Regions from separate parts of the Ureibacillus suwonensis genome, predicted to be linked through region 2. Evidence: predicted binding sites of a transcription regulator. Region 2 holds the regulator's gene; each other region holds the start of a gene.
What was found. Region 2 encodes LexA, which represses DNA repair genes until DNA is damaged. Its sites were predicted from a motif close to CGAACATATGTTCG; they were not measured.
Positions count from the first base shown of each region.

Region 1: a site for LexA is predicted at 7,205-7,218, ahead of parE (DNA topoisomerase IV subunit B). Genes of this name have one in related genera too.
Region 3: a site for LexA is predicted at 6,883-6,896, ahead of uvrB (excinuclease ABC subunit UvrB). Genes of this name have one in related genera too.

Region 1 covers NZ_JBHSNQ010000190.1:22,123-32,540, forward strand. Annotated here, with positions in the region: gene ACFPOH_RS15590 (solute symporter family protein) at 1-1,537, shown strand, start outside; gene ACFPOH_RS15595 (DMT family transporter) at 1,671-2,573, opposite strand; gene parC (DNA topoisomerase IV subunit A) at 2,763-5,213, opposite strand; gene parE (DNA topoisomerase IV subunit B) at 5,213-7,186, opposite strand; gene plsY (glycerol-3-phosphate 1-O-acyltransferase PlsY) at 7,607-8,209, shown strand; gene ACFPOH_RS15615 (HesB/YadR/YfhF family protein) at 8,238-8,528, shown strand; gene ACFPOH_RS15620 (hypothetical protein) at 8,582-8,950, opposite strand; gene tlp (small acid-soluble spore protein Tlp) at 9,081-9,314, opposite strand; gene ACFPOH_RS15630 (VanW family protein) at 9,386-10,315, opposite strand.
Region 2 covers NZ_JBHSNQ010000048.1:119,963-130,380, forward strand. Annotated here, with positions in the region: gene tkt (transketolase) at 1-1,521, opposite strand, end outside; gene ACFPOH_RS05000 (DUF896 domain-containing protein) at 1,651-1,881, opposite strand; gene ACFPOH_RS05005 (YneB family resolvase-like protein) at 1,946-2,602, opposite strand; gene yneA (cell division suppressor protein YneA) at 2,602-2,934, opposite strand; gene lexA (transcriptional repressor LexA) at 3,103-3,720, shown strand; gene ACFPOH_RS05020 (gamma-glutamyl-gamma-aminobutyrate hydrolase family protein) at 3,771-4,520, opposite strand; gene ACFPOH_RS05025 (prepilin peptidase) at 5,942-6,694, opposite strand; gene ACFPOH_RS05030 (potassium transporter) at 6,722-7,429, opposite strand; gene ACFPOH_RS05035 (PilN domain-containing protein) at 7,426-8,010, opposite strand; gene pilM (type IV pilus biogenesis protein PilM) at 8,010-8,984, opposite strand; gene ACFPOH_RS05045 (prepilin-type N-terminal cleavage/methylation domain-containing protein) at 9,119-9,715, opposite strand; gene ACFPOH_RS05050 (type II secretion system F family protein) at 9,768-10,418, opposite strand, start outside.
Region 3 covers NZ_JBHSNQ010000013.1:8,867-19,284, reverse strand. Annotated here, with positions in the region: gene ACFPOH_RS01280 (VanZ family protein) at 196-675, opposite strand; gene ACFPOH_RS01275 (ECF transporter S component) at 1,026-1,568, opposite strand; gene uvrA (excinuclease ABC subunit UvrA) at 1,887-4,754, opposite strand; gene uvrB (excinuclease ABC subunit UvrB) at 4,828-6,810, opposite strand; gene ACFPOH_RS01260 (IDEAL domain-containing protein) at 6,991-7,230, opposite strand; gene ACFPOH_RS01255 (competence protein ComK) at 7,577-8,098, shown strand; gene ACFPOH_RS01250 (YhjD family protein) at 8,053-8,433, opposite strand; gene ACFPOH_RS01245 (MbeD/MobD family mobilization/exclusion family protein) at 8,828-9,037, opposite strand; one part of gene prfB (peptide chain release factor 2) at 9,127-10,164, opposite strand; gene ACFPOH_RS01235 (hypothetical protein) at 10,163-10,363, opposite strand; one part of gene prfB (peptide chain release factor 2) at 10,166-10,237, opposite strand; gene secA (preprotein translocase subunit SecA) at 10,411-10,418, opposite strand, start outside.

The DNA of each region.
Region 1 (10,418 bases), on a different contig from region 2:
TACTTCCATCGTAATGTTCTTAGCAATTGTTGCAGTTACATTATATGTCACTTATTGGGCTTCCAAAAGAACGAGCACCGCAACTGATTTCTATACAGCAGGCGGCGGTCTTAAAGGTTGGCAAAACGGTCTGGCTATTTCAGGGGACTACTTATCAGCGGCATCATTCTTAGGGATTGCAGGTTCCGTTGCATTATACGGATATGATGGTTTCTACTACTCTATCGGATACTTGGTGGCTTACCTGGTAGTTCTTTATATCGTTGCCGAGCCATTACGTAACCTTGGTAAATTCACATTGGCCGATATGATCACAGCACGTTTTGATATGGCTAAAGTTCGCGGAGCTGCCGCTTTAAGTACAATCGTTATCGTATTGTTCTACATGATTGCACAAATGGTTGGTGCAGGAGCACTTATTCAGTTATTATTCGGTATTCCTTATTGGGTTGCTGTATTAATCGTTGGTGTCATGATGACAATCTACGTATTGTTCGGTGGTATGACAGCCACTTCTTGGGTACAGATTATTAAAGCTTGTCTATTGATGTTTGGTACTGCTATTATTTCTTTCTTAGTATTATTGAAATTTGATTTCAGTATTGTCAGAATGTTCTCAGAAATGACAACTGCCACTGAAGCTGGAGAAGCATATTTGAATCCGGGATTGCTTTATACGAGCGGTATCAATACAATTTCCACACTATTGGCGTTAGTATTGGGTACTGCAGGACTTCCGCACATCCTAATGCGCTTCTTCACAGTAAAAGATGCCCAAACAGCGCGTTCATCTGTAATTTGGGCTACATGGATCGTTGGTCTTTTCTATGTATTGACAATCTTCTTAGGATTCGGAGCAGCTGCATTCGTTGGTAAAGATACAATTGTTGCCGCAAACCCTGCTGGTAACATGGCTGCACCGTTGCTTGCGGAAGCTTTAGGTGGAGACATCCTGTTCTCATTCGTATCCGCCGTTGCATTCGCGACAATCTTGGCGGTAGTTGCAGGTTTGGTACTTTCCGGTGCTTCTGCCCTATCTCACGACATCTATGGCCAAATCATCAAGAAAGGCCAAATTACAGAAAAACAACAAGTTATCGCAGCTCGTATCGGTTCATTAGTCATTTCAGTAATTTCCATCTTATTGGCATTAGGTGCACAAACACTTAACGTTGCGTTCCTGGTATCATTAGCATTCTGTATTGCAGCATCTGCTAACTTACCAGTTATTATCTATACAATCTACTGGAAACGCTTCAATTCAAATGGAGCTGTATGGGCTATCCTTGGTGGTTTGATTACTGCATTAGTACTTGTGGCAGTTTCACCAAACGTATGGAACCCAGAACCAGGTAAAGCCATTTTCGTGGGTACACCACTTGTAAGCTTAACAAACCCTGCGATTGTTTCCGTACCTGTTGGTTTCATCTGCGGATGGCTTGGTACAGTCTTCTCTAAAGAAGCGGATTACGCAAAATACAGCGAAGTTGAAGTTCGCGCACAAACTGGTATTTCAGTAAGCAAAGTCTCCCACTAATTGAATCGCTTACATTCATCCTTATCTTTCTATTTTCCTTGAGTAGTAATACTCAAGGATTTTTTTGTACAGCCAATACTATTCAAAACCAGGCAAGTTGGGGAGGGGGGTGAATAGTTGCCCCTCCCCTTCCCTACTCTCTCGATAATATGACAATAGTAAACAGAATCAATAAAGAACCAAGCCAATCCATCCATCCGAAAGGCACCCCTAAAAAGACGACGGAAGTGAAAGCGGCAGATAATGGTTCGGCACAGGCAAGCAGGCTCGTTTCTGAAGCAGTCAAATATTTTAAACTATCCAAATAGAAATAGAATGCCAAGACTGTTCCACAAATCACGACAAACAAAAAGGCAAAGTTTGTTGTCCAATGCCATTGTCCTTCAAATTGCCAAGGGGCTCTGATGAAGCTGAAAACAATCCCCGCCACCATCATTCCCCATCCGATCGTGATAAATGATCCCCATTTTTTCAATAATTCAATGGGATAAATGGTGTAAAAAGCCAATCCGAATGCGGATAAGATTCCCCAAATAAAGGCCTCTTTCGAAATCGTCAACACATCCATTTTTCCATGGGTTACAAGCAAAAACGTTCCGATGAGAGCCGAAAAAACGGCGATCAGCTCTTTGACTGTCGGTAAACGCTTCGCAATCAGAACATAATACATCGTCACCAAACCTGGTCCTAAATATTGCAAAACGGTGGCTGTTGCGGCATTGCCATGGGCGATGGCCGTTAAATATGTATATTGGACTCCTATCATCCCGACAATTCCAAAAATCACTAACCGGATGGCATCCCTTTTTTGCTTCCATATGTCAAAAATGTGGTTTCCCTCATTTCTATAAGCAATCGCTAACAACAAGGATCCGGCAAGCAACAGGCGGCAGGTGGTAAACCATTCTGTATTGATATGTAAATGTTGAAACATATACTGGGAAACAGTTCCGGAAATGCCCCAAAACAACGCGGCGATAATCACTAAGAAAATCCCTTTCGAACGCGCTTCAAAAGTTAAATAGAATTTTCCCATCTTATACTCCTCCAGATTTATCCATATAAAAATAGTAAAACCTTTTCTTACTTTTTTCAATGACAATGAAAGCCGCCTAGAATCCGGATATGATCTAGACGGCAAAAATCCTGTCAAAATATTTTTCTTTATCACTATTCTTTCCGGTTCTCATCACTAAACGGCGGACGGCATTGGTTCATATATGGATTATTGTTCTTTATTTTCATCTTGTTCGGGATGAAGGATCTTCACAAACAATAAATCGCCATCACTATTTACATCAAATTTCAGTGAGCCGTTCGAATAGCGGTCGGAAATCGGAAGATCCGATACTGCCATTGTTTCTTGAACCTGTTTGATTGTTGACATCACGATCGTATCGTCTTGATGAACAACAGAAACATCAAAAATGCGGTGAGGATTTTTCTTCAATTCTTTCAAAATGACTAATCCGCGTTTGGCTCTTCCCGTTTGCTCAATTTCCGATAAACTCATCCGTTTGATGGCTCCGCGTTGGGTAACGACAATCACATCTTTCTCGGAATTTTCTTCAATGACATTGACAGCCGCAAGGAAATCTTCGTCTTTTAGATTGATTCCCTTTACTCCTCCTGTTTTTATTCCCGTTACCGGAATTTCCTCAATGTCAAATCGAACTGTATAACTCAAATATGAAGTAAGAATGATTTCTTTTCCAGGAGTCACCAAGTTTGCATAAATCATTTCATCATCATTTTTCAAATTCATCGTTTTGATCGGTTTTGAGTAACGGGTTACTTGATATTCATTAAGTTTCGACAATTTCACTTGCCCCTGTTTTGTCGCTGTTAAAATGAAGAGATTTTCATCCTCAAAGTTTTCAACCCCAACGGCGCCGACAACCTTTTCTCCCTCTTCAATAGGAACGATGCTTGATATGTGTTGTCCCAAGTCCTTCCAACGAATTTCCGGCAGTTCGTGAACCGGTTGAAAAATGTAATTTCCTTTATTCGTGAAGATGAGAAGAAAATGCTGTGTATTCAATGTGTTTTCATACAGCAAATAATCCGATTCCTTCATTGCAATATCTTCCGGACTGGAAGCCGCATAGGAACGAAGGCTTGTCCGCTTTACGTAGCCATCTTTTGTCACGGTCACAACAAAATCTTCACTTGGTATTAATACATCAAGGGATACTTTGATCTCTTTGATTTCCGCCTGGATTGTGGAAAGGCGGGGCTCGGCAAATTGTTTACGCAACTCCAGAATTTCTTTTTTGATCACTTTAATTAACTCTTTTTCGCTGCTTAATATTTTTGTCAGCTTTTCAGTTGTTTTTTGCAATTCTTCATGCTCTTTTTGCAATTGCGTAATATCTGTGTTCGTCAAACGGTAAAGTTGCAAGTTGACAATCGCTTCCGCCTGTTGTTCCGTAAACTGGAACTTCACTTGCAGGTTGTTTTTGGCATCCTTCTTATCTTTGGAAGAACGAATGGTTTGAATGACATCATCAAGTATGGATAATGCTTTGATTAATCCTTCAACGATATGTAGCCGATCTTTTGCTTTTTGCAGGTCATATTTCGTTCTTCTTGTCACGACATCCTTTTGATGATCGATATATGCATCCAGCATGAGTGGAAGCGTCATCATAGTCGGACGGCGATTATGGATGGCGATCATATTAAAGTTATACGTGATTTGCAAATCCGTATTTTTATAAAGGTAGTTTAAAATGGCTTCCCCATCTACATCTTTTTTCAACTCAATGACGATCCGAAGCCCCACTGTCCGGTCCGATTCATCCCGTACATCCGCAATTCCCTCAAGCCGTTTGTCAAAGCGCATTTCATCGATTTTCTTAACAAGCAAAGCTTTATTGACATCATAAGGGATTTCTGTAATGACAATTTGTTCTTTTCCGCCTCTGATCGGTTCGATCGTCACTTTGGAACGGATAATGATTTTTCCTTTTCCAGTTTCATAGGCTTTTTTGATGCCATCAATCCCTTCGATGATGGCGCCAGTCGGAAAGTCCGGCCCTTTGATGACAGTCATTAAATCATCCACGGTGCAATCCGGACGATCAAGCCGCATCAATACACCATCCAGCACTTCCGCCAAGTTGTGGGGAGGAATATCCGTGGCATAACCGGCAGAAATCCCTGTGGCACCGTTCACAAGCAAGTTGGGCAGTTTCGCAGGGAGTACTGTCGGTTCCACATCCTGGTCATCAAAATTTGGAACAAAATCGACCGTTTGTTTATCGATATCTTTCAGCATTTCGATTGCCAATGCGGAAAGGCGGGCTTCCGTATAACGCATCGCTGCGGGAGGGTCGCCATCAATGGAACCATTGTTTCCGTGCATCTCAATCAATGGATAGCGGGCTTTCCAGTCCTGGCTGAGGCGCACCATCGCTTCATATACGGAAGAATCCCCGTGGGGATGGTAATTCCCGATTACGTTCCCGACCGTTTTGGCGGATTTTCGGAATGGTTTATCATGGGTGTTCCCTTCCCGATACATCGCATAAAGAATTCTCCGTTGCACCGGTTTTAACCCATCCCGTGCATCAGGAATGGCACGATCTTGAATAATGTATTTACTGTAACGGCCAAAGCGGTCACCGATTACATCTTCCAAAGTCAGTTCGTGAAATCGTTCGGTTAGCGCCATTATTCTTCCTCCTTATACTGGATGAAATCAGGTACCAATGTATTCGTATCCTCTTCCATCCCAAAGTCTACATGGGATTCAATCCACTTGCGGCGTGGTTCCACCTTGTCTCCCATCAATGTTGTCACACGGCGTTCTGCCCGGGCACCGTCTTCAATCGTCACGCGGATCAGGGTTCTTGTTTCAGGATTCATCGTCGTTTCCCAAAGCTGGTCCGCATTCATTTCACCGAGACCTTTATAACGTTGGATGACGTACCCTTTCCCGACTTTTTTGATTTTTTCCTGCAACTCCCGTTCTGTCCAAGCGTATTCAATGATTTCTTTCTTGCCGGTGCCCTTAGACACTTTATAAAGGGGCGGCAACGCCAAATACACTTTTCCCGCCTCGATCAATGGGCGCATGTAACGGTAGAAAAACGTGAGCAGCAGCACTTGGATATGGGCGCCATCTGTATCCGCATCGGTCATGATGATAATTTTATCGTAGGCCGCATCTTCAATGTTGAAGTCCGGACCTGCGCCTGCACCGATCGTATGGATGATCGTTGCAATCTCTTCATTTTTCATGATATCCGTCAGTTTTGCCTTTTCTGTATTGATGACTTTCCCCCGTAAAGGCAATATGGCCTGAAAAGTACGGTCCCGTCCCTGTTTTGCCGATCCACCTGCCGAATCCCCTTCCACAAGGAATAATTCATTCTTTTTTGGATTGCGGGATTGGGCCGGCGTCAGCTTGCCCGAAAGAATGGTTTTTTCTTTTTTGCCCTTTTTGCCGCTTCGAGCTTCTTCGCGGGCTTTTCTCGCCGCTTCACGGGCCTGTTGGGCACGGATCGCCTTGCGGACAAGGGTTGCGGATAATTCGGCATTTTCCTCTAAAATATAAAGCAATTTTTCGGATAATACAGACTCCACTGCCGTACGGGCTTCCGGCGTTCCAAGTTTGCTTTTTGTCTGACCTTCGAATTGCAGCAAACTTTCCGGAATGCGGACGGAAATGATGGCTGAAAGGCCTTCGCGAATATCCGATCCTTCCAGGTTTTTGTCTTTTTCTTTCAATAGACCTACTTTGCGGGCGTATTCATTAAAAATCCGTGTCAAAGCCGCCTTCGCCCCCGTTTCATGGGTGCCGCCATCGCGGGTGCGCACATTGTTAACGAAGGATAAAATCGTTTCCGAATAGCCGTCGTTGAATTGAAAGGCAAATTCCACTTCGATTTCATCATGAATCCCTTCCACATATTTCACGGGATGCATGACATCTTTTTCTTCATTCAAATATTCCACAAACGCCTGGATGCCGTTTTCGTAATAAAATACTTCATGCTTTCCTTCTTCCCGTTCATCGATCAATTCCACTTTCAATCCTTTTAACAGAAAAGCGGATTCCCGAAGACGTTCCGCCAATGTATCATAATTGAATTTTGTCGTGGAAAAAATCGTGTCATCCGGAAGAAAATGCACCAGTGTTCCCGTTTCTTTTGTATCCCCGATGATTTCAAGGGTCGTCACCGGTTTTCCGCCATTTTCAAAACGCTGGCGATGGATTTTCCCGTCACGATATATAGTGACTTCAAGAAATTTGGAAAGGGCATTTACAACGGAAGATCCTACACCGTGCAATCCACCGCTTGTTTTATATCCCCCTTGTCCAAACTTCCCTCCGGCATGTAAAATCGTAAAAATGATTTCCGGAGTGGGTTTCCCCAATTTATGCATTCCGGTTGGCATTCCGCGGCCATAATCCCGCACGCTGACCGAATTGTCTTCATGTATTTTTACGATGATATGCGATCCAAATCCGGCAAGGGCTTCATCGACCGCATTGTCGACAATTTCATAAACCAAGTGATGAAGTCCCCGGCTGTCAGTGGATCCAATATACATCCCTGGACGTTTCCGTACTGCATCCAAACCTTCCAATACTTGAATGGCATCAGCATCATATCTGAGTTCCGGTTGATTTATTGCCAAAAGTAATCCCTCCACATACAAACATCCGTTCTGTATCACTAATCGTACTGAGAATATACGCATCTGTCAATAACTAGCACGTTAGAGCATCTTTATCATTTTAACAAATCCTTTCAAATAAAAAAGGAGTTTTATGAAGAAAACCCGTACACTTTTCAAGATTTACGATTCGAGAATATCGAAAATGTCTTTTCGACGGATGATTTTGCAGTTATTTATTTTACTTTGTATACCATATATAATAAATAAAACATTTCTTTCATTCCCGATATAGTTCACAATTTCCTCCTTTTATCACCGTTTTTTTTGAAAAAGTTTTTCATCAATGCCGAAAAAGAGAAATTACACTTTCTCAAAGAAGCGAAAAAGTGTAAAATGATTATCGCTAAAAAAATAGTAAAAATTGAAAGGAATCAAGATATGATTAATGTATTGGCAATCATCTGTGCGTATTTAATCGGTTCGATTCCGTCTGGTTTATGGATTGGAAAAATTTTTTATAAAACAGACATCCGGGAACATGGAAGCGGAAATTTAGGAGCCACCAACACTTTCCGAGTGTTAGGGAAAAAAGCGGGAATTGTTGTAACCGTTATGGACATATTAAAAGGTACCATTGCTACGCTATTGCCGACTTTCTCTTATTTCAGCGATACCGGCGTGCATCCTCTTATTTTGGGGGCAATCGCCGCTTTTGGACATATGTTCCCGATATTTGCCGGTTTCCGGGGCGGGAAAGCCGTCGCCACATCCGGAGGGGTGTTGCTTGGATATTCCTGGCCATTCTTTGTGTTCCTTGTGATTGGATTTTTGATTCTATTAAAAATCACCAAAATCGTCAGCTTGTCTTCCATGCTCATTTCGCTCATCGCCGTCGTTTATAGTATTATTTATTGGATTGTGACAGGTGATTATGCATTATTTATAATGGTTGTGATATTGGCGTCATTCATTATCTACCGCCACCGCTCCAATATTAAACGCATCAAGGAAGGCACTGAGCCGAAAGTGAAATGGTTATAATGTTACTTGAAAGGATTTGGTTGGGGGAATGAAAATCGTCATTTCAGAGGAAGCATTATCTTGGTTCAAGGAAGAAATGGAAGCAACGGCAGGTGATTATATCCGGTTTTATGCCCGCTATGGCGGTTCATCTCCTTTTCATGAAGCTTTTTCCCTTGGGATGAATCGGGAACAACCCCATGATATCGGCATTGAAACGGTCATTGATGATATCCATTTCTATATTGAAAAAGATGATGTATGGTTTTTCAATGAACATGATTTATACGTTACTGTCAATCCGGAAACGGAGGAACTGGAATATAGTTATAAAAATTAAAAAAGAAGCGGATCCGAAAGCGCGCCAAAAGATCCGCTTCTTTTTTTATTGGACTAAAATTTCTCAATATCAATCACATGTTTGTCGTACCCAAGGGCAATCACCATATCGTTGTACGCGACCAGCACTTCCTTATATAAAACATGCACTTGCTCTACATTCACTTCCCCGTCATCTTCATAACGGGCTGCATCGAATTGGCTGCTGAATTCATCCAACTTCAGTTTTAATGTATCCACTTCCTTCGATTGTCTCGCTTCCTCGCTGGCATATGTATAAACATTAAATGAATGATGGTTGGCAGTGAATTTCTCAATCAATTCAGCCCGTTTGCTTCCTTTCTTGGATGCAACCTTTTTCAATTGTTTCATCAGTTCCATGACGTTTTGGCTTTGATTGATAAGCGTTTCTACCATATTCATCCTGAATTCCCCCCCAAAAAAACTCACAGTTTTCGAAATCTATTTTCAAACACAATATTAATTATAAAAAAAGAAATTTCAATTGCAAAATAAAAAGGAAACTGGCCAGTCGCCAGTTTCCATATGATCATTAGACTTCCCCGTTTTCACGGGCAGCCGCTTCTTCCTTCACTTCTTTTCGGAAACCTTCAATCGCTTTTTTTCGCCGTTCATTTTTCGCTTTGATCTTTTCTCTTTCTTCAGGTCCGGCAAATTCCATACTTGCTTCTGCTTCACGGTAATTTTCGATTGTATTTTGAATCATGTTCTGTAATTTTTCCACATTATCGGAACGGTCGTCAGGTTTCGGTTTGCGGTTTGTCATTGCCATCTCTCCTCCTTTTTTATTGTTCAGTCTTATTTTGAGTTGATTCAGAGGAACTATGAAATGAAATTTTAAGGGGATTCATCGTTTTTTGCCAATTCATTTTGCATCAATTCCGCATATTCTTTGGACGTCCTGATAACGACAGTAAGGGAACCCGGCCTGTAATACGTTTGGATGAGGAAAGGGACTCCCGTCGTATTAATAAATTGGAAATCCAATCCCCCATAAAAGGAAACCGTTGCGTCTCTCCCTTTTGGGACATATCCCACATCCTTTGAATGATGATGTCTTTCAATGATCTCCACTGACAGCTGATCAACAGCATTGAATAAAGTGGATGAAGTTTGGCAGATTCCCCCGCCGATTCCCATGACCAACTTTCCGTTGACAATTTCCGGAGCCATTTGATAGCCATTGGCAATTTCTCTTGGCCCCACGATGGAATTGAAAGAGAATTTGTCCCCGCTTCCGACGATCACATTATGGATGGCGGCCGCCGAAATTTCGATATTTTTGCTTCTGCCCGTCTGATTCGGGTTGAAACGGGTGGTATAAGTGGCAATCACCACTTCCTTCAAATGAGGCACATCCGTTGGCCGATAATTGCTTTCGGTCACTTTTAACGGAATTTCGATTCTGCCTCCTGTAAAAGCCCGCTTTAATACCTCTTCAGTCAATAAGGAGGCATTGATTTCCGTTTTCGGTGTGCCTTTGATGATTTCGCCATCGGTATCAATCCGATCCAGTGTCATTTCTTTAAAATATTTTGGTTGAATTTCCTGAATCCAATTTTCCACTTCTTCCTTGAAAATCCTTACGTCCAGTTCAATCCAATAATCTTCAGGATGAAAAGTGTGTATGACTTCTTTGGTATAAGGATCAATGAGATCGATCTTTCTTTCTCCGGTAAGTGGCAATATCGAGTCAAAATAAGCACCGGTTGCAACCGGCTGCTTGAAAAAGGTCAGTAATAGCAAAAGGATTAAACTTCTTTTCATCAATGGTTCCACACAACCCAATCTTTTTGTTATGTATTGTTCCCCGATTCAATTGACTCATACAAAAAAAGAAGGCGATATTTTCTTGCGCCTTCTTGGAATG
Region 2 (10,418 bases):
AATCGCCAGTTTCCATGCTTCACGGGATTCGTTGGCATCCGCCGGGCGAATCACTGAAACATTCGGCATTGCACGGAATGAAGCCAAATGTTCAATCGGCTCATGGGTTGGGCCATCTTCACCAACAGCGATGGAATCATGAGTGAACACATAAGTGACCGGCAATCCCATTAATGCGGACAAACGGACAGCTGGACGAACATAGTCGGAAAATACAAAGAATGTACCTCCAAATACGCGTAATCCGCCGTGTAATGCCATTCCGTTTAATGCAGCGCCCATTGCAAACTCCCGAACACCAAACCAAATATTGCGCCCTTCCGGCGATTGTGCTGAGAAGTCGCCGCCGCCTTTGATTGTTGTTTTGTTGGAACCTGCCAAATCGGCGCTTCCACCGAAGAAGTATGGGATTTTTTTCGCTAAAGCATTGATCGCTTCACCGGAAGAAGAGCGGGTCGCAATGGATTTGCCAACTTCATAAACAGGAAGCTCTGCATCAAAGTCTTCAGGAAGTTCACTATTCATTGCTTGAATGAACTGTTTTGCAAGTTCCGGATACTCATTTTGATATTTTTCAAATGTTGCATTCCATTCAGCCTCAGCTTGTACTCCAATTGCTTCTATGGCCGTTTTGAATGTTTCGTAAACTTCTTCCGGAATATCAAATGGCTCATGGTTCCAGCCGTAAAATTCCTTCGTCAATTTAAGTTCGTCCGCTCCTAATGGCGCACCGTGGACGTCGGATTTGCCTGATTTATTTGGTGAACCGTAGCCAATGATTGTTTTAACTTCAATTAATGTAGGTTTCCCTTTGGATTGTTTCGCTTTTGCAATGGCTTCATTGATGGCATCCACATCTGTGCCATCTTCCACACGCAAGTAATTCCAGCCGCACGCTTCAAAACGTTTTTGAATATTTTCAGAAAACGCTTTTGAAAGGTCGCCGTCCAATGAAATGTCATTGGAATCGTAAAGGACGATCAATTTTTCAAGTTGCAGATGTCCGGCCAATGAAATCGCTTCGCCAGCGACACCTTCCATTAAATCTCCGTCACCACAAAGGGCATAGGTATAATGGTCGACTATATCGTACCCCGGTTTGTTGTACATCGCTGCGAGATGGCGCTCAGCCATTGCCATACCTACTGCCATCGCAATGCCTTGTCCAAGGGGACCAGTCGTAGCTTCCACTCCTACAGTATGGCCGTATTCAGGATGCCCTGGCGTTTTTGAACCCCATTGGCGGAAGTTTTTAATTTCTTCCATGTCCAAGCCATATCCGCTTAAATGAAGCAAGCTGTATAACAACATGGATCCATGACCTGCGGAAAGAATGAAACGGTCGCGGTTGAACCAATTCGGATTTTTCGGATTATGGCGCATTTGTTTCGTCCACAATGTATAAGCCATTGGAGCCGCACCCATTGGAAGTCCTGGATGCCCTGAGTTCGCTTTTTCAATCGCGTCAATGGATAAAGTTCGGATTGCATTAATTGCTAATAAATCCGCTGTAGTTGTCATTTTTTGACATCCTTTCTCGTGCTAAAAATAGTTCCGTATTCAGTTTAGACAACATTTCCATAGAAAACAATCTATTTTTTAGGAATATTGTGTGTTAGCTTACATTTATTTGACATCACCAGGACTTCGTCAATTTAATCGGTTGCGGCGAAGTTGTTTTATTTTTTCCGGTGTAACATCATTTCCTTCAATATCAAAAATTTGCACGTTTTCGATGGTCTTTCTGAAAGATTCCCGGAAAGACTCCAAATATTCCTTCCGAAGCAATGTTCGCTCTTTTGCTTCCTCTTCCGTCAATTTGCCCTCTCTTGCTTTTCTTGTTAATTCATTGATACGGTCGATCTTTTCTTTTGGTAACATTCAATCACACCTTTCCCTTTCAATACAAAAAGAATATGAAAAAAAGACCCGAAGTGCAAGCAGATTAGCCTTCAAGTCTTTCTTTATATTCCATATATCTGCGGTGAACGGTTGCTTTGCTCACATCATATCCCAATCCTCTTAAAGTGGATGCAATTTCTTGAAATGTCAACCCCTTTTCCCGCAGCTTGACAATTTCTTCAACAGGAACTTCAATCCGGCCCCTTCCCTCACGATTATGTTTATTTTTGAAATTCCGTTCGGGACGATATCCGTTTTCAACGGCCCGGCGCATTCCCCGCTGAATTTTTGCATTATGTATTTTCCGTTGATACTCCTCTACAATCGCTAATATTTTCAACAGCATTTCGTCCATTTCGTTCAATTTCAATGGACCGGCATCATTAAGGGAATATACATCCGTCTCGCTTTTTTTAAGCAAATGCAGTACCGCTACCCGGGCATGTCCACGGCCTAATCGGGTTTCATCCTGTACGAAGACAGCAGAAATTTCATTTTCCGAAATATAATCCAGCATTTCAAGCAGTCCATCACGATCAACATCATAACCGCTGTGGCAATCTTCAAATATATTATCCACACGAAAGCCCAAACTTCGGGCATATCGTGAAAGCTCTTCCTTTTGCCGTTCCAGGGAAGTTTCCTGTTCAGCTTTTTCCGTACTTACTCTTGCATAAATAACCGCCTTGTTATTTCCCATTATCGTTTGCTCGCTACCTTTACTGATTGAATTTCATCCTCTTCATTAATGGCAATATAGATCGCATCTTTCGGAACCGGGATCATCAACGTTTCTCCGGCAATGATATGTTCTCCGTCAAGATTGTTTTCAACCGCCACCATCCGAATCCAATCCTCTTTCGTCAAATTTCCTTTATAGCGATCCGCCAATGTCCAAAGGGTATCGCCTTCTTTGATTGTAATTTGTTCGAAAGTCAATTCCCCTTCATCTGTAATAAAAATATAAGCAATTATGATTAAAGAAACAATAATCAGCACTTTTAAGTAATGATTTCTTTTTAACCAAGCCATAATTTTCTTCCCCTTTTACGAATGTTTGTTCCGAATATCTGTTCTTACTTTAATACGAACGTACGTTTTTGTCAAGAGTGTTTTTCGAACTTGTGTTTGCATTCTCCGAGATTCATTGCTATACTATATGTAAAATATGTAAAACTATTCACATTAGAGGTGACCACGATGGAAAAGCTGTCAAAAAGGCAAAGAGATATTTTGGAATTTATAAAGAAGGAAGTTCGGGCAAAAGGATATCCTCCATCCGTTCGGGAAATAGGTGAGGCGGTTGGGCTTGCCTCCAGCTCAACAGTACATGGTCACCTTACGCGCCTGGAACAAAAAGGATATATCCGAAGAGACCCGACAAAACCTCGGGCGATTGAAATATTGGATGGTGAAGAAGAACCGCAAAAACAATCAGTAATTCATGTGCCATTGGTTGGCCGGGTGACTGCCGGAAGCCCAATTACAGCGATCGAGAACATCGAGGAATACTTTCCTTTACCTGACGCATACGGAACAAGCAACGATCAATTATTCATGTTGGAAGTGATGGGGGATTCGATGATTGAAGCAGGGATTTTGGACGGGGATTATGTCATTGTAAAGAAAACATCCACTGCGAATAATGGGGATATTGTAGTTGCCATGACCGAAGAAAATGAAGCGACCGTGAAACGTTTTTATAAGGAAAAAGACCACTTCCGCCTTCAACCGGAAAACTCGGCGATGGATCCGATTATTGTGGATAAAGTGACCATCTTGGGAATCGTTGTTGGTTTGTACCGAAGATTTCATTAATGAAATAAAAAAACTCGCAATCTCTTAATTGGAATGCGAGTTTTTTTATTTTATTTTTTTCTACAGGCATGAACAAATGCTTCAAATAACTTCTTTGAAACCTCTTCGCCGCAAATGGCCAATTGTTCCGGATGCCATTGAACGCCCAGACAGAACGGAGCCGTTTGATGTTCCACCGCTTCCACTATGCCATCGCTTGATACTCCGACAACCCTGAGATCTGCCGCAACATCCTTAATCGCCTGATGATGGAAGGAATTTACTGAGATTTTGTCCGATTGAACAATTCGGCTCAATCGGCTTTGTTTTTGAAGCTGTACAAAATGGGACGTTTCAAAGCGGGGAGAGGTTTGGGAATGAAGGAGAACCTTTCCTTCCAATTGATCATAAATATCCTGGTAAATGGTTCCCCCAAGCGCCACATTCAATACTTGCAAACCACGGCAAATGGCAAGAATCGGAATATGGTGTTGGATCGCCAGTTTTGTCCATTGGATTTCCCGTTCATCCCGTTTCGTGAAGACCCTTCCCAACTTTGGAAGCGGTTCTTCTCCAAAGAAAATTGGATTGATATCCCCTCCGCCGGTAAGCAATAACCCATCAATTGTACAAATCATCCGGTCGCCAGCCGATTCTTCGGCATATGGCAGGCAGACTGGGACTCCTCCCGCATCCACCACCGCTTTCACGTACGCCTCATTAACCTTATATATCCCATCATCCCAATCCAACGTGATGCCAATTATCGGTTTTATGCAGGTTTCCTCCTTTATGGCTAAAATATTCCTGACCAAAGGCAAAGAGTTTGAACATTTCTTACTTTAAATGCTGCATATTCCGATTGTTTTCGACATCTTTTGCTTCATAGTGACAAAGGTTTGACAGAAAAAAGATTCATTTTTACTAATAGAGATTCGGACCGGAATAGAGCTTTCTGCTTACAATGGGAAAAGAGCATCTTCCAATTCCATAAATTATTATTTTCACTATAGCAATATTTAAAGATATTTCTTTTTCAATCACTAATAATTCTGTTAATTAATAGTTTTTTATTATAATATAACCAGTTCATCAAAAATAATAGGTCGTGCGGCCTTTTGGATTTTTAGAAAAAGTTACTATTTATCCATAAATACTATTAAGTAATTTTATACCATTGACGGTAATATTGAGAAATTTTATATTCATTATGTAAGATGTCTGTACTACTCCGATTCGAAGATCATTCTTCGACAAAAGTAAGACAGGCTATACATAATGCTGGGAGGTGTAGTCATGGAATTAGTAGGAAACTTATTACAATTAGTACTTGGTTTACTTAACAGCCTTTTAGGCGGTCTTCTTTAATCCTGACAAACAGAAAGTTTCTTTATAAGCTTTCTGGACAAGCTGTTCTTTATTTCAATTTGGAATACCCAGCTTAAGCTTTTAGCTGGCATAAGTAAGATATGGGATGAACTTATGCCGGCTAATTTTCTTTTCAGGTCAACATGCAAATGATGTCGACAAAATTCATCTTGCATAGTAAATCCTTCATCATCATATTTTTGAATTTTTTATGAACCATGTTTGAAGAGCCTTTTCTGATTGACAAAGGCCGTAAGTTGAATACTGTCTCTCTTTCCAATTTATAACAAGTTCCCTTTTATACATAACATCCTTTAAAAGGATCAAAGAACAGAGAAAGGGCAGTTACCCTTAAAATCAGTGTTCCAATTACACAATCCAATCAGTTTGCTGGTATAAAGTCCCTATCGGAGAGGTTGGGGCTTGTACCAGCTACTATTATTTTTGAAAAATCTCCCAACAACATAATTCTTTATGACTATTCATAGAGAAACATTACTTTATCATCTTTGGTTAGCTCATCAAACCATATGAATTTTCTGTTACAATATTACGCTTTCTTTATTGTTTTTACCATTTTTACGCTTATAATGTCAACATGGAAATTTTATTCGGTATCCGTTTCTTTTTGTCTTCAAATCTTATTAGCCCTGCCCATCTTCAACGAATAGCATAAACTTCTGATTTTCGTTTCACCGCTTATCCGCTTTTTGAATTTTTCCGGAAACCCTTCAAAATTCACACCATTGCATTTTCCAATAAAAAAACACCCCAAAAGTCAGCTTTTCCAGTCCAACTTTTGGGATGCGGATTCATCATCTATCCATTATCCACCATATTATTAAAGCTCCAAATCAGCAGAGGTTTCTACACTTTAAAACAAATTCCAATACCATCGGATCATTGCATCGCCGTAAAAATATACAATGATGGCCGCAACGGCAATGGATGGCCCAAAAGGAACCGGGACTTTGCGGCTTTGCTTGCGAACTTTGATTACAATGATTCCAACAATCACGCCAATAACACTGGCCAAAAACAATGCGAGCAATGTCTTCACGGTTCCCAAAACCAGCCCAATTAAGAAAAACAGCTTAATATCGCCTCCACCCATTCCGCCTTTTGAGATCACAGCAATGAAATATAAAATGCCAAATCCGGCCGCAGCACCGAGGAGGGAATCCCACCACGGTTCAAGGGGGGAAGCGATACGGCCGATGATCAGAAAAGGCAGAAAGAAAAGAAGCACTTTATCTGGAATGATCATGTATTGAATATCCGAAACGACGATTATGGCCAATAATGAAATGAAAAAGAGTGCAACGGCCAGTTCAATCGATAGTCCAAGCAACAGATAACTCCATACGAAAAGCACTCCGGTTAGTAGCTCTGTTGCTACATAAATGGGTGATATTTTGGCGCCGCATGTCCGGCATTTTCCATGTAAAAAAATGTATGAAAACACCGGAATCAAATCGATGGCGGTTAACCGTCTTTGACATTTCGGACAATGGGACGGCGGCGTAATGATGGACTCCTTTAACGGAACACGAAGTCCCACAACGTTATAAAACGAGCCTAGCACAATCCCAAACAGGAAGAAAAAAACAGAATACAAAATATCCATAAAAGCGCTCCTCACAATTCCAATCGATTACACATCCCCTTCATAATAGAAGGTTGTCACTTGGATTGTTGCTTCGATGCTGTCTTCCGGATTTTCGGCGAATTCATTTTCTTCACCTGGCAATGAAAAATCGATGATATCGATGTGCATGATACGTTCAATTTTTTCAATTTCTTTAATAAAGTTTACTAAATGCTGAAAGTCCGGAGATTGTACGTCAATTTCAAAGGTGATTAATTTCAATTCTGGCGGCAAGGATTCATTATCGATCGGAGAAACTGGTGCTTCATCTGATTCTTCTTCGTTTTCTCCTTGAGATGTTCCTTCATTTTCCCCATCACTTTCATCCTCTTCGGCAGAAGCATCCGGCCGGTCAAATCCGGAATCAGCAACAAGCGTATCATAGTTGTTAAAATCGATGGATAAAATTTTTGTTCCTGAGACGTATTGAGTTTCTTCTATATTTAATACCAAATCGTCCAAGTTTCTTGTTTGAGGCACTTTTTTCCGCATTTCAAAAATTGTTGCCTGATCGAGGTTTTTCGATGCGTTGATCTCCTCGATTTGCTGCTCGAGCGATGATATTTCCGAGCGGGTTGATTCAATGGACGATTCAAGAGATTCAACCTCTTCTTTTTTCGGCAGAATTATATAATAGTAGAAAGCAAATAACAGTGCTGCTATGAGGACGATCAACAATAAAGTGGTCGAATTTTTCCCACTTAATGACTTCATTGGTTACCACCTCCAGCAGCTAAAGCATTTTGATTGATCAACAAAGTAAATTTGACCGCATAACGTGGAATTTCATTGAAATTCGCTTTCCCTTCCACTTCCTGATTGCCAAGCTCAAAATGCTCTATGGATGAAACTTGTGCATCAAAGAAATATGTACTGCTTGATAATCGGGATAAATATTTGGAAATATCACTTAATGTTTCAAAATCCATGGACACTTCCGCCGTTTGCGCATCAAAGGCATATTCCCTCAAATAAGAATGTCCGGGCTGCAAACGAATCGTTTCATCAAGAATCGGTGAAACCGGATAAGAAATCGCTTCGACAAAATCAACCGATTGCTTTAATGAACCAGTGTCAACCGATATGCTGTCCAGTTCCGCTTGAAGCCGATTCCGCTCATCAATCACCCGCTGCTCCTCGCTCCGCAAATCGGCAATTTCACCACGATAATTAAAATACTGGAACACAAAGAATGCAACAAAGAGCAACGCGATAATGGATAATACAATGTATACAGTTTTGGATGTGGACTGCCTTCGATCAACTTTCGGCAACAGGTTAATATCCGGTATCATCATTTAACCTCCTTTAAGGCAAGTCCAAGTAATGCTGCATGTTTTGCCTTGAATCCTGGATAATGCTTTTTCATGAATTGGTCATTAATGAGTTTGATTGGCAACTCGAAATTTTGCTTCAAATGGGAATGGATGTTATTGAGATTCGGATTGTCCCCCATAACGATGATTTCATCGATTCCATTTTGTTCCTTGCTGATGGAGAAACGGAAGAAATCCATAATTCGCTCCAGCTCCAACATTTGATCGGTAATCAGCATGCGGTATTCATCAAACTCTCCCAAATAGGAGAAATCCAATTGATGTTCACCCGCTTCCTTCGCCTTCCATTTGCTCAAATCTGTATCCAGCGGCTGAAATCTTTGGAATTCAACATTCCCTTTTGAATAAATGGTAATGGACAATTCATTGATCAGCCAATTTGTAAGCAGATAGGTTTTTGTGTCATCCAAAAGGTTCATGGATTCGAGCAATCTCAAATTACAGAGGGCCCGGACATCCGCAGCTTCCGGGTACGTATGTATATCCAAAAGCAAATTTATGTATTGGTTCACCGGTTCGGAGTTGGCGGCAAACATCATGGCCTTGCCGTCCCCTTCCACCGGGTCAAATACATCGATCAACGGATCATCAAATGGAAGGTGAATCGAATAGCCAATCTCCATTTCCGCATATTCCCTCAATTTTGAAGGTTCCACATCGTCCGGATGATCAAATGTTTTCAATAGAATGATAGAATCCGGAACGATCATACGGATCTCCTGTTTTTTTCCACCCCATAATGAATGGCACTGTTTGAACACTTCAAACAAAGCCACCTCATCTTTTATTTCGGACTCGGCAATCACCCCTTCCGGTATGGCAATTTCAAATACTTCCGCCTGCGATAGATCCGGGCCCTTCATTACGAGGGAGCGAAGTACGTAATCGTTGATTTCAACGGAAACATTCGACTTTTTATTTCGTCTAAACATACGCAGGGCTCCTTTTGATAAAATTGTCAACTAATGAACATGATTATGAATTCATTAGTTTCTCAATGGAACACCCAACGACCACGTTAGGTGTTCTTTGAAAAACTAATTATAAAGTGGCTAATTAAATAGTATTAATTAGAGTCGTCTTCACCACCAGAGCCGTCTTCACCACCAGAGCCTCCGGTACCTCTTGTTTCGATAGTATGACCGCTAGCTGTAATTTCACTACCTTTCTTATCGTCATTATTAATATCTTGAATCGTTACATTATTAAACTTAACTTTTTTCTTTCCTGAGAATATCACGTCAGATGCATATAAAGTATTCCCACCTGAAGCTCTTGTAACTTCATATAAACCAATATTCTTTTCATTATCCCCTTTCTCAAATACTCCTGCAGTATCTAAATAGTTATCTTCTAATAACTTTTTAACTGTTACTTTTTCCCCATTCGATGAACCCTCTTCTGTAAAGTATAAATTAGCTGCATTAATAATATTGATCGCATCAGATTTCGCCGCATTGTAACGTGAATTTTCAAGCATATTTCCGATTGCCGGAATTGCTATGGCGGCAACAATCGCCAAAATTACAATTACTGCCAATAATTCAATCAACGTTAAACCTTTTTCATTTTTCAAACGTTTTTTCAATAATTTCATCATAGAAAATCCTCCTCCAGAATTTGTATGTAATTCGTTTTGATTATGTACAGATGATTCTTTCAACTGTTTCTCACCTCCTTAAAAGGGTTTGAATAATTTTTCCATTCTATTTCCATTACATTTGTTCATACAAGCTGAACATCGGCAAGAAGACCGCTGCAACTATTCCACCGACAATCACGGCCAAGAACAGGATCATAACCGGCTCTATCAACGACTTTAATGTATCGACACTTCGATCCACTTCCGCTTCATAAAATTCCGAAACCTTTTGGAGAATAAAATCGAGTGTACCTGTTGTTTCCCCGATATGTACCATCGACGTGACAAGCGGTGGAAATAACCAACTATTTTCCAATGGCTCTGCCAATGAACTCCCTTTCTCCAAACTTTTTCTGGCATCCCGAATCACTTTCCCAATGACCGGATTGCCGATCACCTTTTCCACAATCGTCAAACATTCCAAAATCGGTACGGCGCTGCTGAATAATGAAGAAAGGTTGGACATCATTCTTGAAAGTGCGGACTTTTGCAATAATGGTCCGAAAATCGGAATTCTTAACAATGTATAATGCACACCATAGTGAAATTTCCCGTTATTTTTATATAGGAAGTAAAACACCAATACAATGAGAAGAATCGCACCCAGCACGCTCCACCAATAATGTTGCAATATTTCGCTGATTTTGATGGTGAAGATCGTAATGGCCGGCAGCTCGGCACCCATCGACTCAAAGGACTCGATAAAAGATGGGACTATGACCAC
Region 3 (10,418 bases), on a different contig from region 2:
AGTTCTATATCATCATATACGTTAGAATTCCCAAAAAAGTTTCCTGTTTTATCAAAATTACAAAGTTTTCAATTTTATGTTAAGAATACATTGGATTATTATGAACCATTTTCGGTGACGGCATACGGTTCAAAGGATCGATGATGGGGCAAAAATTTGACATTTTCATTGCGGTTTTTCGGAAAACCATATTCTTTAATGGTTATAGGCAAAAATGATGATCACCAATAAAATCACGGGAACGCCCACTATAATGGACAGGATGGAGATGGCGATATGTACCTGCTCTTTTGATTTGGATATACTTTTCAATAACAGATAAATAGACATTCCCAGTAAGCCACCGATGGTATTTAATATTAAATCATCGATATCACTTGCCCCACATTTAAAAATATATTGCAGCACTTCAATGGCCAAGCTTGTCCCAATGATTCCCCCTAATACTTTCCAAAAACGGAACTGTTTCATATTGTCTGCAAAGTAGACTCCCAATGGAATAAACATCAAGACATTTCCCCATACATTTATCGTAAATCCTTGTTCGGAAATCATGTCAAAGGGAACGATGTTAATGCTTCGGCGGACATCTCTTGCCAAAAATACCGTATCAACCAGCAGATACGAATAAAATACTAAAACAATCCAATAAGCCATGTTTAAAAATTTTTTCATTTAAGATTCCCCCAAAATTCTGTATTCCATCTTTTATGCTAGCGGAAAATTCTTAAGTTAAAGCGATATAAATCTTAATTTAATCTTAATTTTTTATCCCAATCTTCTAATGGTTTGTCTACAATTTCTTTCTAAGACTAACCCATGTGGTGACGGATGATGTGACAATTGGATTGAAAGCTTTTGAGCCGTTCAGTTCCGTTTATGATTTATCAACAAATAAAAAAAGCCGCCGATCTCCCTTCTCTAACCGGGATCGGCAACTTTATTGATGAATAAATAGGTTAAGTGAACCTATTCCTCCGAATTTTAGAAATATAAGATGGATGTAAACGGAATCTAGCACATTTTTATCGAGCGAAGGATGCAATGTACGGAATTTTTTTCAATACGAGGCAAACCGGGATGGCAATCATCATTCCGATCGCGTTTTGCACCAGATCCCCTGGAATTGAAGCCAGCGGAATAATCAAACTTGAAAACATGATGGCTTCCCCGATGTAATATACACCAATCATCACAGGAACGGATACAATCATCGCAAAAATGTTTTTCGGAAGGCTTTCCCCTTGGCTTCCCTTTGACCAAGCGATTTTTCCGACAATATATCCTTGAAATGCTCTGGATATAATCGTAATTGGGGCCCATACAAGCCAGCCGCCAACAAGGTCAAATAACCCCATTCCAACCGCCCCTGCAATCGCTCCTTTTTTGGGGCCAAATAAAATGGATGCAATAAATAGCATCGCCGTTCCCAGATGAACCAACCCGCCATTTGAAGCAATCGGCAATTTAATATTCAAAAATACGGTGGATATGAAAACAAGGGCAATCAACATCGCCTGGATGACCAAATCAACGGTCTTTGTCCTTGAATTTTGCATATTCTTCATCCCCTCTTATTGCAATGAAATTTATCATTACATTAGCAGAAGATTGACATCTATAAAAGTGTCAATTATTAATAATAAGACCATGTCAGTTTGATGGGTGTTTGGGAAAAGAAAACATTTCCCTTCTTCAATGCAATCATCGCCGAAGTGGAATATTTTTTCGCCTAGGGGATGAATTTTATCGCCACATTTGGAAGGATAATCGCCTAGGGGAAAAATTTCACCTTCCCGAAATGAGTGCATCTTCAAAATAAATATTTTTCTTTTATACAAATAAAAAATAGTAGCACCGTTCTGCGTGCTACTATTTTCTACTGCTTACTTATCCGCGGCTTGGGCCAACAGCTTTTCCATCCGTTTGCGATCCCGTTCCAAAATCGGTTTCAAGTAGCGGCCGGTATACGAATTCTCATGCTCGGCCACTTCTTCAGGCGTGCCTGTTGCGACCACCGTGCCGCCTTTGTCCCCGCCTTCCGGACCCAAGTCGATAATATAATCCACCGTTTTGATCACGTCCAAGTTATGCTCAATCACTAGCACTGTGTCACCATTTTCCACCAGGCGCTGCAACACCGAAAGCAGTCTTGCAATGTCGTCCGTATGAAGTCCGGTCGTCGGCTCGTCCAAGATATAGAAGGATTTTCCTGTTGAGCGGCGATGCAATTCAGAAGCCAGCTTCACCCGCTGCGCTTCCCCACCGGACAAGGTTGTGGCAGGCTGTCCCAATTTCATATAACCGAGCCCGACATCCACCAATGTTTGAAGCTTCCGGTGGATTTTTGGAATGTTTTCAAAAAACTCCGTCGCTTCTTCAATGGTCATATCCAATACATCGGCAATGTTTTTGCCTTTGTATTTCACTTCCAACGTTTCGCGGTTGTACCGTTTTCCATGGCAGACTTCACATGGAACGTACACATCCGGCAAGAAGTGCATTTCGATTTTGATGATGCCATCGCCGGAGCAGGCTTCGCACCGTCCGCCTTTGATGTTGAAGCTGAATCGGCCTTTCTTATAGCCGCGCACTTTCGCTTCATTCGTTGAAGCAAACACTTCGCGGATGTCATCAAATACGCCTGTATATGTGGCCGGGTTGGAACGGGGCGTGCGTCCGATTGGCGACTGGTCGATGTCGATCACTTTGTCCAAATGTTCAAGGCCGGTGATTTCCTTATGTTTCCCCGGTTTTGTTCTTGCCCCATTCAATTCATGGGCCAGTTTTTTGTATAAAATCTCATTCACCAATGTGGATTTTCCGGAGCCGGATACACCGGTCACCGCCACAAACATGCCCAATGGAATGTCCACTTTGATGTTTTTCAGATTATTTTCCGCGGCGCCTTTAATCGTAATTTTACGGCCATCCGGTTTTTTCCGGTCGCGGGGCAGTGGGATGAATTTCTTGCCGCTCAAATATTGCCCTGTGATGGATTTTTCATTATTCATCACTTCTTCCGGCGTTCCGGCTGCCACTATTTCCCCGCCGCGGGAACCGGCTCCGGGACCGACATCGATCAAATAATCCGCCGCAAGCATCGTATCTTCATCATGTTCCACCACAAGCAACGTATTGCCAAGATCCCGCATTTGTTGCAACGTATGGATCAATTTGTCATTATCCCGCTGATGCAATCCGATTGATGGCTCGTCCAGCACATACAATACCCCTGTGAGCCGTGAGCCGATTTGGGTCGCCAAACGGATGCGCTGGGCTTCTCCCCCGGATAACGTTCCGGCTGTGCGGCTCAATGTCAAATATTCCAAACCGACATTCAATAAAAACTCCAGGCGGTCCTTGATTTCTTTCAAAATCAAACGGGCGATTTGCATGTCCTTATCCGATAATTGAATATCGGAAAAGTATTGATACAGTTCCGCAACGGATAAATCCGTCACTTCCGAAATATTTTTTCCGTCAATTTTGACGGCGAGGCTTTCCGGTTTTAACCGTTGCCCCTTGCAGGTTGAACATTTCTGCTCCGTCATGAATTTTTCCATCGTCTCCCGCACCCAATCGGATGTGGAATCCCGGTAGCGGCGTTCGATGTTGTGCACGACGCCTTCAAAGACAATATCTTTATTGTGGACGCTGCCATATTCGCTTTCGTAATAGAAATGGATTTTTTCCCCGTTCGAACCATATAAAATGATGTCCAATTGTTCCTTCGGCAATTGGGATACCGGCACGTCCATCGGAATGTTGTAATGGCTGCACACCGCTTTCAGCAACTGCGGGTAGTATTGGGAGCTTGTCGGTTCCCATGGCGCGATGGCATTTTCTTCAAGGGTTTTATTCCAATCGGGAATCACCAAATCGATGTCCACTTTTAATTTGGAGCCAAGTCCATCGCACTCCGGACATGCCCCGAATGGACTGTTGAAGGAGAACATGCGCGGTTCCAGTTCCCCAATGGAAAATCCGCAGATGGGGCACGCATGGTGCTCGCTGAACAACAATTCCTCATGCTCCATCACATCCACGACGACCCGTCCATCGGCAAGTTTCAGCGCCGTCTCCAACGAATCGCTCAACCGCGCTTCAACGCCTTCTTTGATGATGATGCGGTCCACCACCACTTCGATGTTGTGCTTTTTATTTTTATCCAGTTCAATGTTATCATCCAAGTCACGCAGTTCCCCATCGACGCGGACACGGACATAGCCCTGTTTTTTCAAATCTTCCAAAAGCTTCGCATGCGTTCCCTTTTTCCCGGAAACCACCGGCGCCAACAGCTGCACCTTTGTCCGCTCCGGATATTCCATAATGCGGTCCACCATTTGTTCAATCGTTTGGGATGTAATTTCAATTCCATGAGTCGGGCAGACCGGCTTCCCGATGCGGGCAAACAACAAGCGCAAGTAGTCGTAAATTTCCGTTACCGTCCCCACCGTTGAACGGGGGTTGCGGCTTGTCGTTTTCTGGTCGATGGAAATCGCCGGGGACAACCCTTCTATGGAATCCACATCCGGCTTGTCCATTTGTCCCAAAAACTGGCGGGCATAGCTGGACAAAGACTCCACATATCTACGTTGCCCTTCCGCGTAAATCGTATCAAAGGCCAAAGAAGATTTCCCGGAACCGGAAAGGCCCGTCAACACGACAAGCTTGTCCCGGGGAATCGTTACATCAATATTTTTCAAGTTATGGGAACGTGCACCTCGCACGACGATTTGCTTATTTTCCACATTCGTCACCTTTCTGTTTTCGAGTAGCGGGGGATTTCCCTTCCCCCTTGTTCTTTTTGACCGGACCATTCTGTCACATCTCTGATTTCAATTCAAAAATGGTATCCCGCAATTCCGCTGCCCGTTCGAAGTCCAGCGCCTTGGCAGCTTCTTTCATTTCTTTCTCCAATGCTTCAATTAATTTTTCCAATTCGGATTTCGTCAATTTCTTGCCTTTTGTCACTTTTGTAATATATTTTTCTTCCTCTTCCGCCGCATGGGTTGCGCGGATCAGTTCCGGAATTTCTTTTCGGATCGTTTTTGGTGTGATGCCATGTTCCTTATTATAAGCTTCCTGAATGGAACGGCGGCGTTTCGTTTCTTCAATGGCTTTTCTCATCGAATCCGTGATGGTATCGGCATACATGATGACATGGCCATTGGCGTTCCGGGCTGCGCGCCCAATCGTTTGGATCAAGGATGTTTCCGAGCGCAGGAACCCTTCTTTATCCGCATCCAGAATCGCGATCAATGATACTTCCGGAATATCCAATCCTTCCCGCAGCAAGTTGATGCCGACAAGCACATCATAAGTCCCTTTTCTCAATTCGCGAATGATTTCGATCCGCTCAAGGGTTTTGATTTCAGAGTGAAGATAGGCCACTTTGATGCCCATTTCCTTCAAATAATCCGTCAAATCTTCCGCCATTTTTTTCGTCAATGTGGTCACAAGCACCCGTTCATTTTTCTTCGTCCGCTTTTGAATTTCATCCACCAAATCATCAATTTGGCCTTCAATTGGACGGACGTCAACCGTCGGATCAAGCAGTCCCGTCGGCCGGATGATTTGTTCAATCATTTCCGGACAATGCTCTTTCTCATACGGTCCAGGCGTTGCGGATACATAAATGGCTTGATGGATATGCTGTTCAAATTCCTCAAATTTCAACGGGCGGTTGTCAAGGGCTGAAGGCAATCGGAAACCGTAATCCACCAACACTTGTTTCCGGGCCTGGTCGCCGTTATACATGCCCCGGATTTGCGGCAATGTCACGTGGCTTTCATCCACAACAATCAAGAAATCATCCGGGAAATAATCCAGCAACGTGTACGGAGTGGCTCCCGGTTCCCGCAATGTCAAGTGGCGGGAATAGTTTTCGATGCCGGAGCAGTAGCCCATTTCCCGCATCATTTCCAAGTCGTATTTTGTGCGCTGTTCCAAACGTTGCGCTTCCAGGAGTTTTCCTTCCGCTCTGAATTTTTCCAGTTGTTCTTCCAACTCTTTCTCGATGTTTTCAATGGCCTTTTTCATTTTGTCTTCTCTTGTAACGAAGTGGGAAGCCGGGTAGATGGCGACGTGATTGCGGTCCCCGATGATTTCTCCGGTCAATGCATCCACTTCCCGGATACGGTCGACTTCATCCCCGAAAAATTCGATGCGGATGCAATGTTCATCCCGGGAAGCCGGGAAGATTTCCACTACGTCCCCGCGCACCCGGAACGTACCACGCTGGAAGTTCACATCATTTCTTTCGTACTGGATGTCCACTAACCGGCGGAGCAGCTGATTCCGCTCGATTTCCATCCCTTTTCGGATGGACACCACCATCTCGCGGTACTCGTCCGGATCCCCTAAACCGTAAATGCAGGAAACGGATGCCACAATGATGACATCTCTTCTTTCAAACAACGCGCTTGTGGCGGAGTGGCGCAGTTTATCAATCTCGTCGTTGATACTGGCATCTTTTTCGATGTATGTATCCGATTGCGGCACATACGCTTCCGGTTGATAGTAGTCGTAGTAGCTGACGAAATATTCCACTGCATTGTTCGGGAAAAACTGTTTGAATTCGCTGTATAGTTGTCCGGCGAGGGTCTTGTTATGGGCAATGACCAACGTCGGTTTATTGACTTCCTGGATGACGTTCGAAATGGTGAAGGTTTTCCCCGTTCCTGTCGCACCGAGCAGCGTTTGATGCTTTTTGCCTTCCCGGATGCCTTGAACAAGCTGGGCAATCGCTTTTGGCTGATCGCCACTCGGCTGATAGGGAGCGTGCAATTCAAAAGTATCGGCCATATTTCACTCGTCCTTTCCCAATATGTCGTATGAATATTTTAGCATATCCTACTGTAAATATCATTCATTTCGCGAACGTACATTCTGAAAAACGTGTTTACAGGCACAAAAAATGCCGCCTTTTGCATGCTTGTATAAGCTTGTGCAAAAGGCGGCTTTTTTTATATGGATAGTGGTGGCTCAGTTCAGTGACTCCTGCAACTCATTCAATTCCTTCGCATATTTATGGAACGCTTCTTCATTTCTTTCATCCAACGCCTGATCGATGAAATCCCTTAATTGTTCAATCCGATGTAATCTTTGTAATCGGTTCAAGAACAAGTCTACGTAAATTTCGTTCAACAATTTTTCAGAATCGTTTACTGCTGGATTTGACCCTGCTGCACTAGAGAAGTTTGCGTAAAAATTATTTTTATCCATCGATATCACCCCGATTCCTTTTTTCTATTATAAAAAATCGGGTGTGAATTTTCAATATTTTTAGAAAAATAAAACTCTTGCAGTATAATTTTAGTCATTTCTACTTTCTTTTTCCTTTTTATTATGTGTAAAAAAGCATATATGTGCATGAATTCACTTTTTGATTTTCCGCATCATTATGCGAAATGGAATGCCGAAATTTTGATTTTGGTCGCAAAAACGGGTTGAAATATCGTTTTTCAGTTTATTCTGTATTTTCAAAAATTTGTATTGATTTTCTAGCACTTTCCTATTATTATGATATTAGAACTACCAAATTACCATATTTTTAGAAAGGGTGAAAAAAATGGCTGATTTGAAAGATTTCGATTGGTATTACATTACTCCTAATACGTATGTCGTAGAACCTGTCGAGTATAACGGCAAATCTTGTTCACGGGTCTATGACAAATTCGAAATTTTTTACATCGATAAGAAACCGCTGAAACTCCTCAATGACACTTTCAGAAAGCTGGGCACCACTTACAAAGCGTCTATGGACTTTTCAAAAAGGTTTTTGGGGAAGGGGAAACATAAAGTTCCAATCGTTTTGTCTTATGATCAACCATACGTCTTTTTACCGGTCCTATCACCCTCTTCTTCAAAAAATATTTGGATTGCGCAACATGCGATTATTAACATCCGAAAAGGCAAAGATGGCACCATCATCACTTTAAAAAATGAAGTGGAAATCGAATTGCCCATCCACTACACTTCTTTCTGCGCACAATACGCATGTGCCACAATGCTTCTAAAATATGCGTTAAAACAGAGAAAGCTTTTTCAAAGGGAACTGGATTTTCTGGATGACCCGGATGATGACAAATAATCATTCAACAATTCCTCAACACGATTTCGCAACCGGATATTGGAATACCTTCTGACTTCGGAAACCTGCTTGTAATAAAACAGGTATTCTGTGAACAGGTCGTCCCTTTTCCCTTGAACGACCTTTAAAGAATTCTTTTTCAAATAGGATTTGGTGTTTTGCAAATCTTTCTCGGCCAACTTTTTGGCTTCTTCAATCAAGTGTACATACGGCCGCTTTAATTTAAACGGACCTTTCTCTATAAGTTCATAATCTTTTTCCAACACGATGAGCAACATCGGCAAATAAATGGCTGATTCCAAATACGGCACAGCTTCAATCGGGATGTGCGCCATACAAATTCCTCCCTGATAAAAATCTTTGGATAGGAACAAATGTTCTATTTCTATTATAGAACATATTCCATGAAAAATGCAATTGTGGATTTGTTGGGGAGAAGCAAATTTGATCAAAATACATAACTTTCTGAAGAGGGTGTGATTCGGAGCTCACCCAATCTTCCCCCTGTAAAAAGGGTGGGCTCCGTGTTCATATGAAATGGCTGCCTGAAAGTGGATTGATATCGACTTTTTGGCAGCTTTTTTCTTTTTTAAATGGAGGGTGCGGTTTTGAACTATGGGAGGCCACTTTGTGGGGATAAAATCCATTATTGGTGTGGATGCTGCCTAAATGGGGTTAGATGATGGTTTATTTAGTGAGGATGAAGGGGGATTGGGGGATGAAGGGCATTTATGGGGGAGCGTTTCGTGCAGATTCACTCTCAACTCCTGCCAATGCATATTTCACTTGCGCGGATAGCACCTCTGCTTGCTCGGATAACTCCTCGACTTGCCTGGATAACTCCCCTACTTGCCCGGATAACTCCTCTGCTTGCTCGGATAGCACCTCTGCTTGCTCGGATAGCACCTCAAATCCCATCACCACTTGCACAAATAACATCTTTCAATGTGCTTCGCCAAAATTGGCTCCTATTCAAACAAAAAAACGTGCAGAACCATCCATTGATTCTGCACGCTTTCAACCATCCATTATTTTTTCGATGCGATTTGGGAGCGCAAATATGCGTTAATAAACATGTCAATCTCGCCATCCATCACCGCTTGGACGTTTCCGGTCTCCACATTCGTGCGGTGGTCTTTTACCATGGAATATGGATGGAACACATATGAACGGATTTGGGAGCCCCATCCGATTTCCTTTTGCTCCCCGCGGAGTGCGGCCAATTCTTGCTCCTGCTTTTCAATTTCCAATTGATACAATTTCGCTTTCAACATGTTCATCGCTTTTTCGCGGTTTTTGATTTGGGAACGTTCCGCCTGGCAAGACACCACAATGCCTGTCGGGATGTGGGTGATGCGGACAGCGGAATCCGTCGTGTTGACGTGCTGGCCGCCTGCACCAGTGGAACGGTACGTATCGATTTTCAAATCTTCCGGACGGATTTCGATTTCAATTTCATTATTGAACTCAGGCATCACTTCGCAAGAAACGAAAGAAGTATGACGGCGGCCGTTTGCATCGAAAGGCGAAATGCGCACGAGGCGATGCACCCCTTTTTCCGCCTTCAAGTAACCGTATGCGTTATGGCCTTTAATGAGCAATGTCACCGATTTGATTCCGGCCTCATCCCCAGGAAGATAATCCAGCGTCTCCACTTTGAAGCCATGTTTTTCCGCCCAACGCGTATACATGCGGAGAAGCATGGAAGCCCAGTCCTGGGATTCCGTACCGCCTGCTCCCGGGTGAAGCTCCAGGATGGCATTGTTTTTATCATATGGTTCGCTTAATAAAAGCTGCAACTCAAAGTTTTCCAATCTTTCCTCGAACTCTTTCAACTCCTGGACGAGCTCTGCCTGCAAATCTTCATCCGGCTCTTCTTTCAACAGTTCAAGGGTCATTTCCAAATTTTCTTGAGTGGAAGATAAATCATTCAGTTCATTCACGATGGATTTTAAACTATTGACTTCATTAATGATGCTTTGGGCTTTGTTTTGATCATCCCAGAAATCCGGCATCATCATGATTTCTTCCAACTCTTGAATGCGGGCTTCTTTGTTTTCTAAGTCAAAGAGACCCCCTGAAATCCGCCAATTTTTCGGCTGTATTTTCCAACGTGTTTCTCACATCTGATAATTCCATAAAAGTTCCTCCATTTATCCATTTGATTTTGAATAGGAACAATAGCGGCATCCCGCCGCCATGCACATCCTCACGAAACAAAACCGCGCCATCGGAAAGATGACAACGGTTTTGGATAAATACCATTGTACGTAAAACCTGAATTTCACAAACCCATCTTATGCAAAATCACATTAGGATA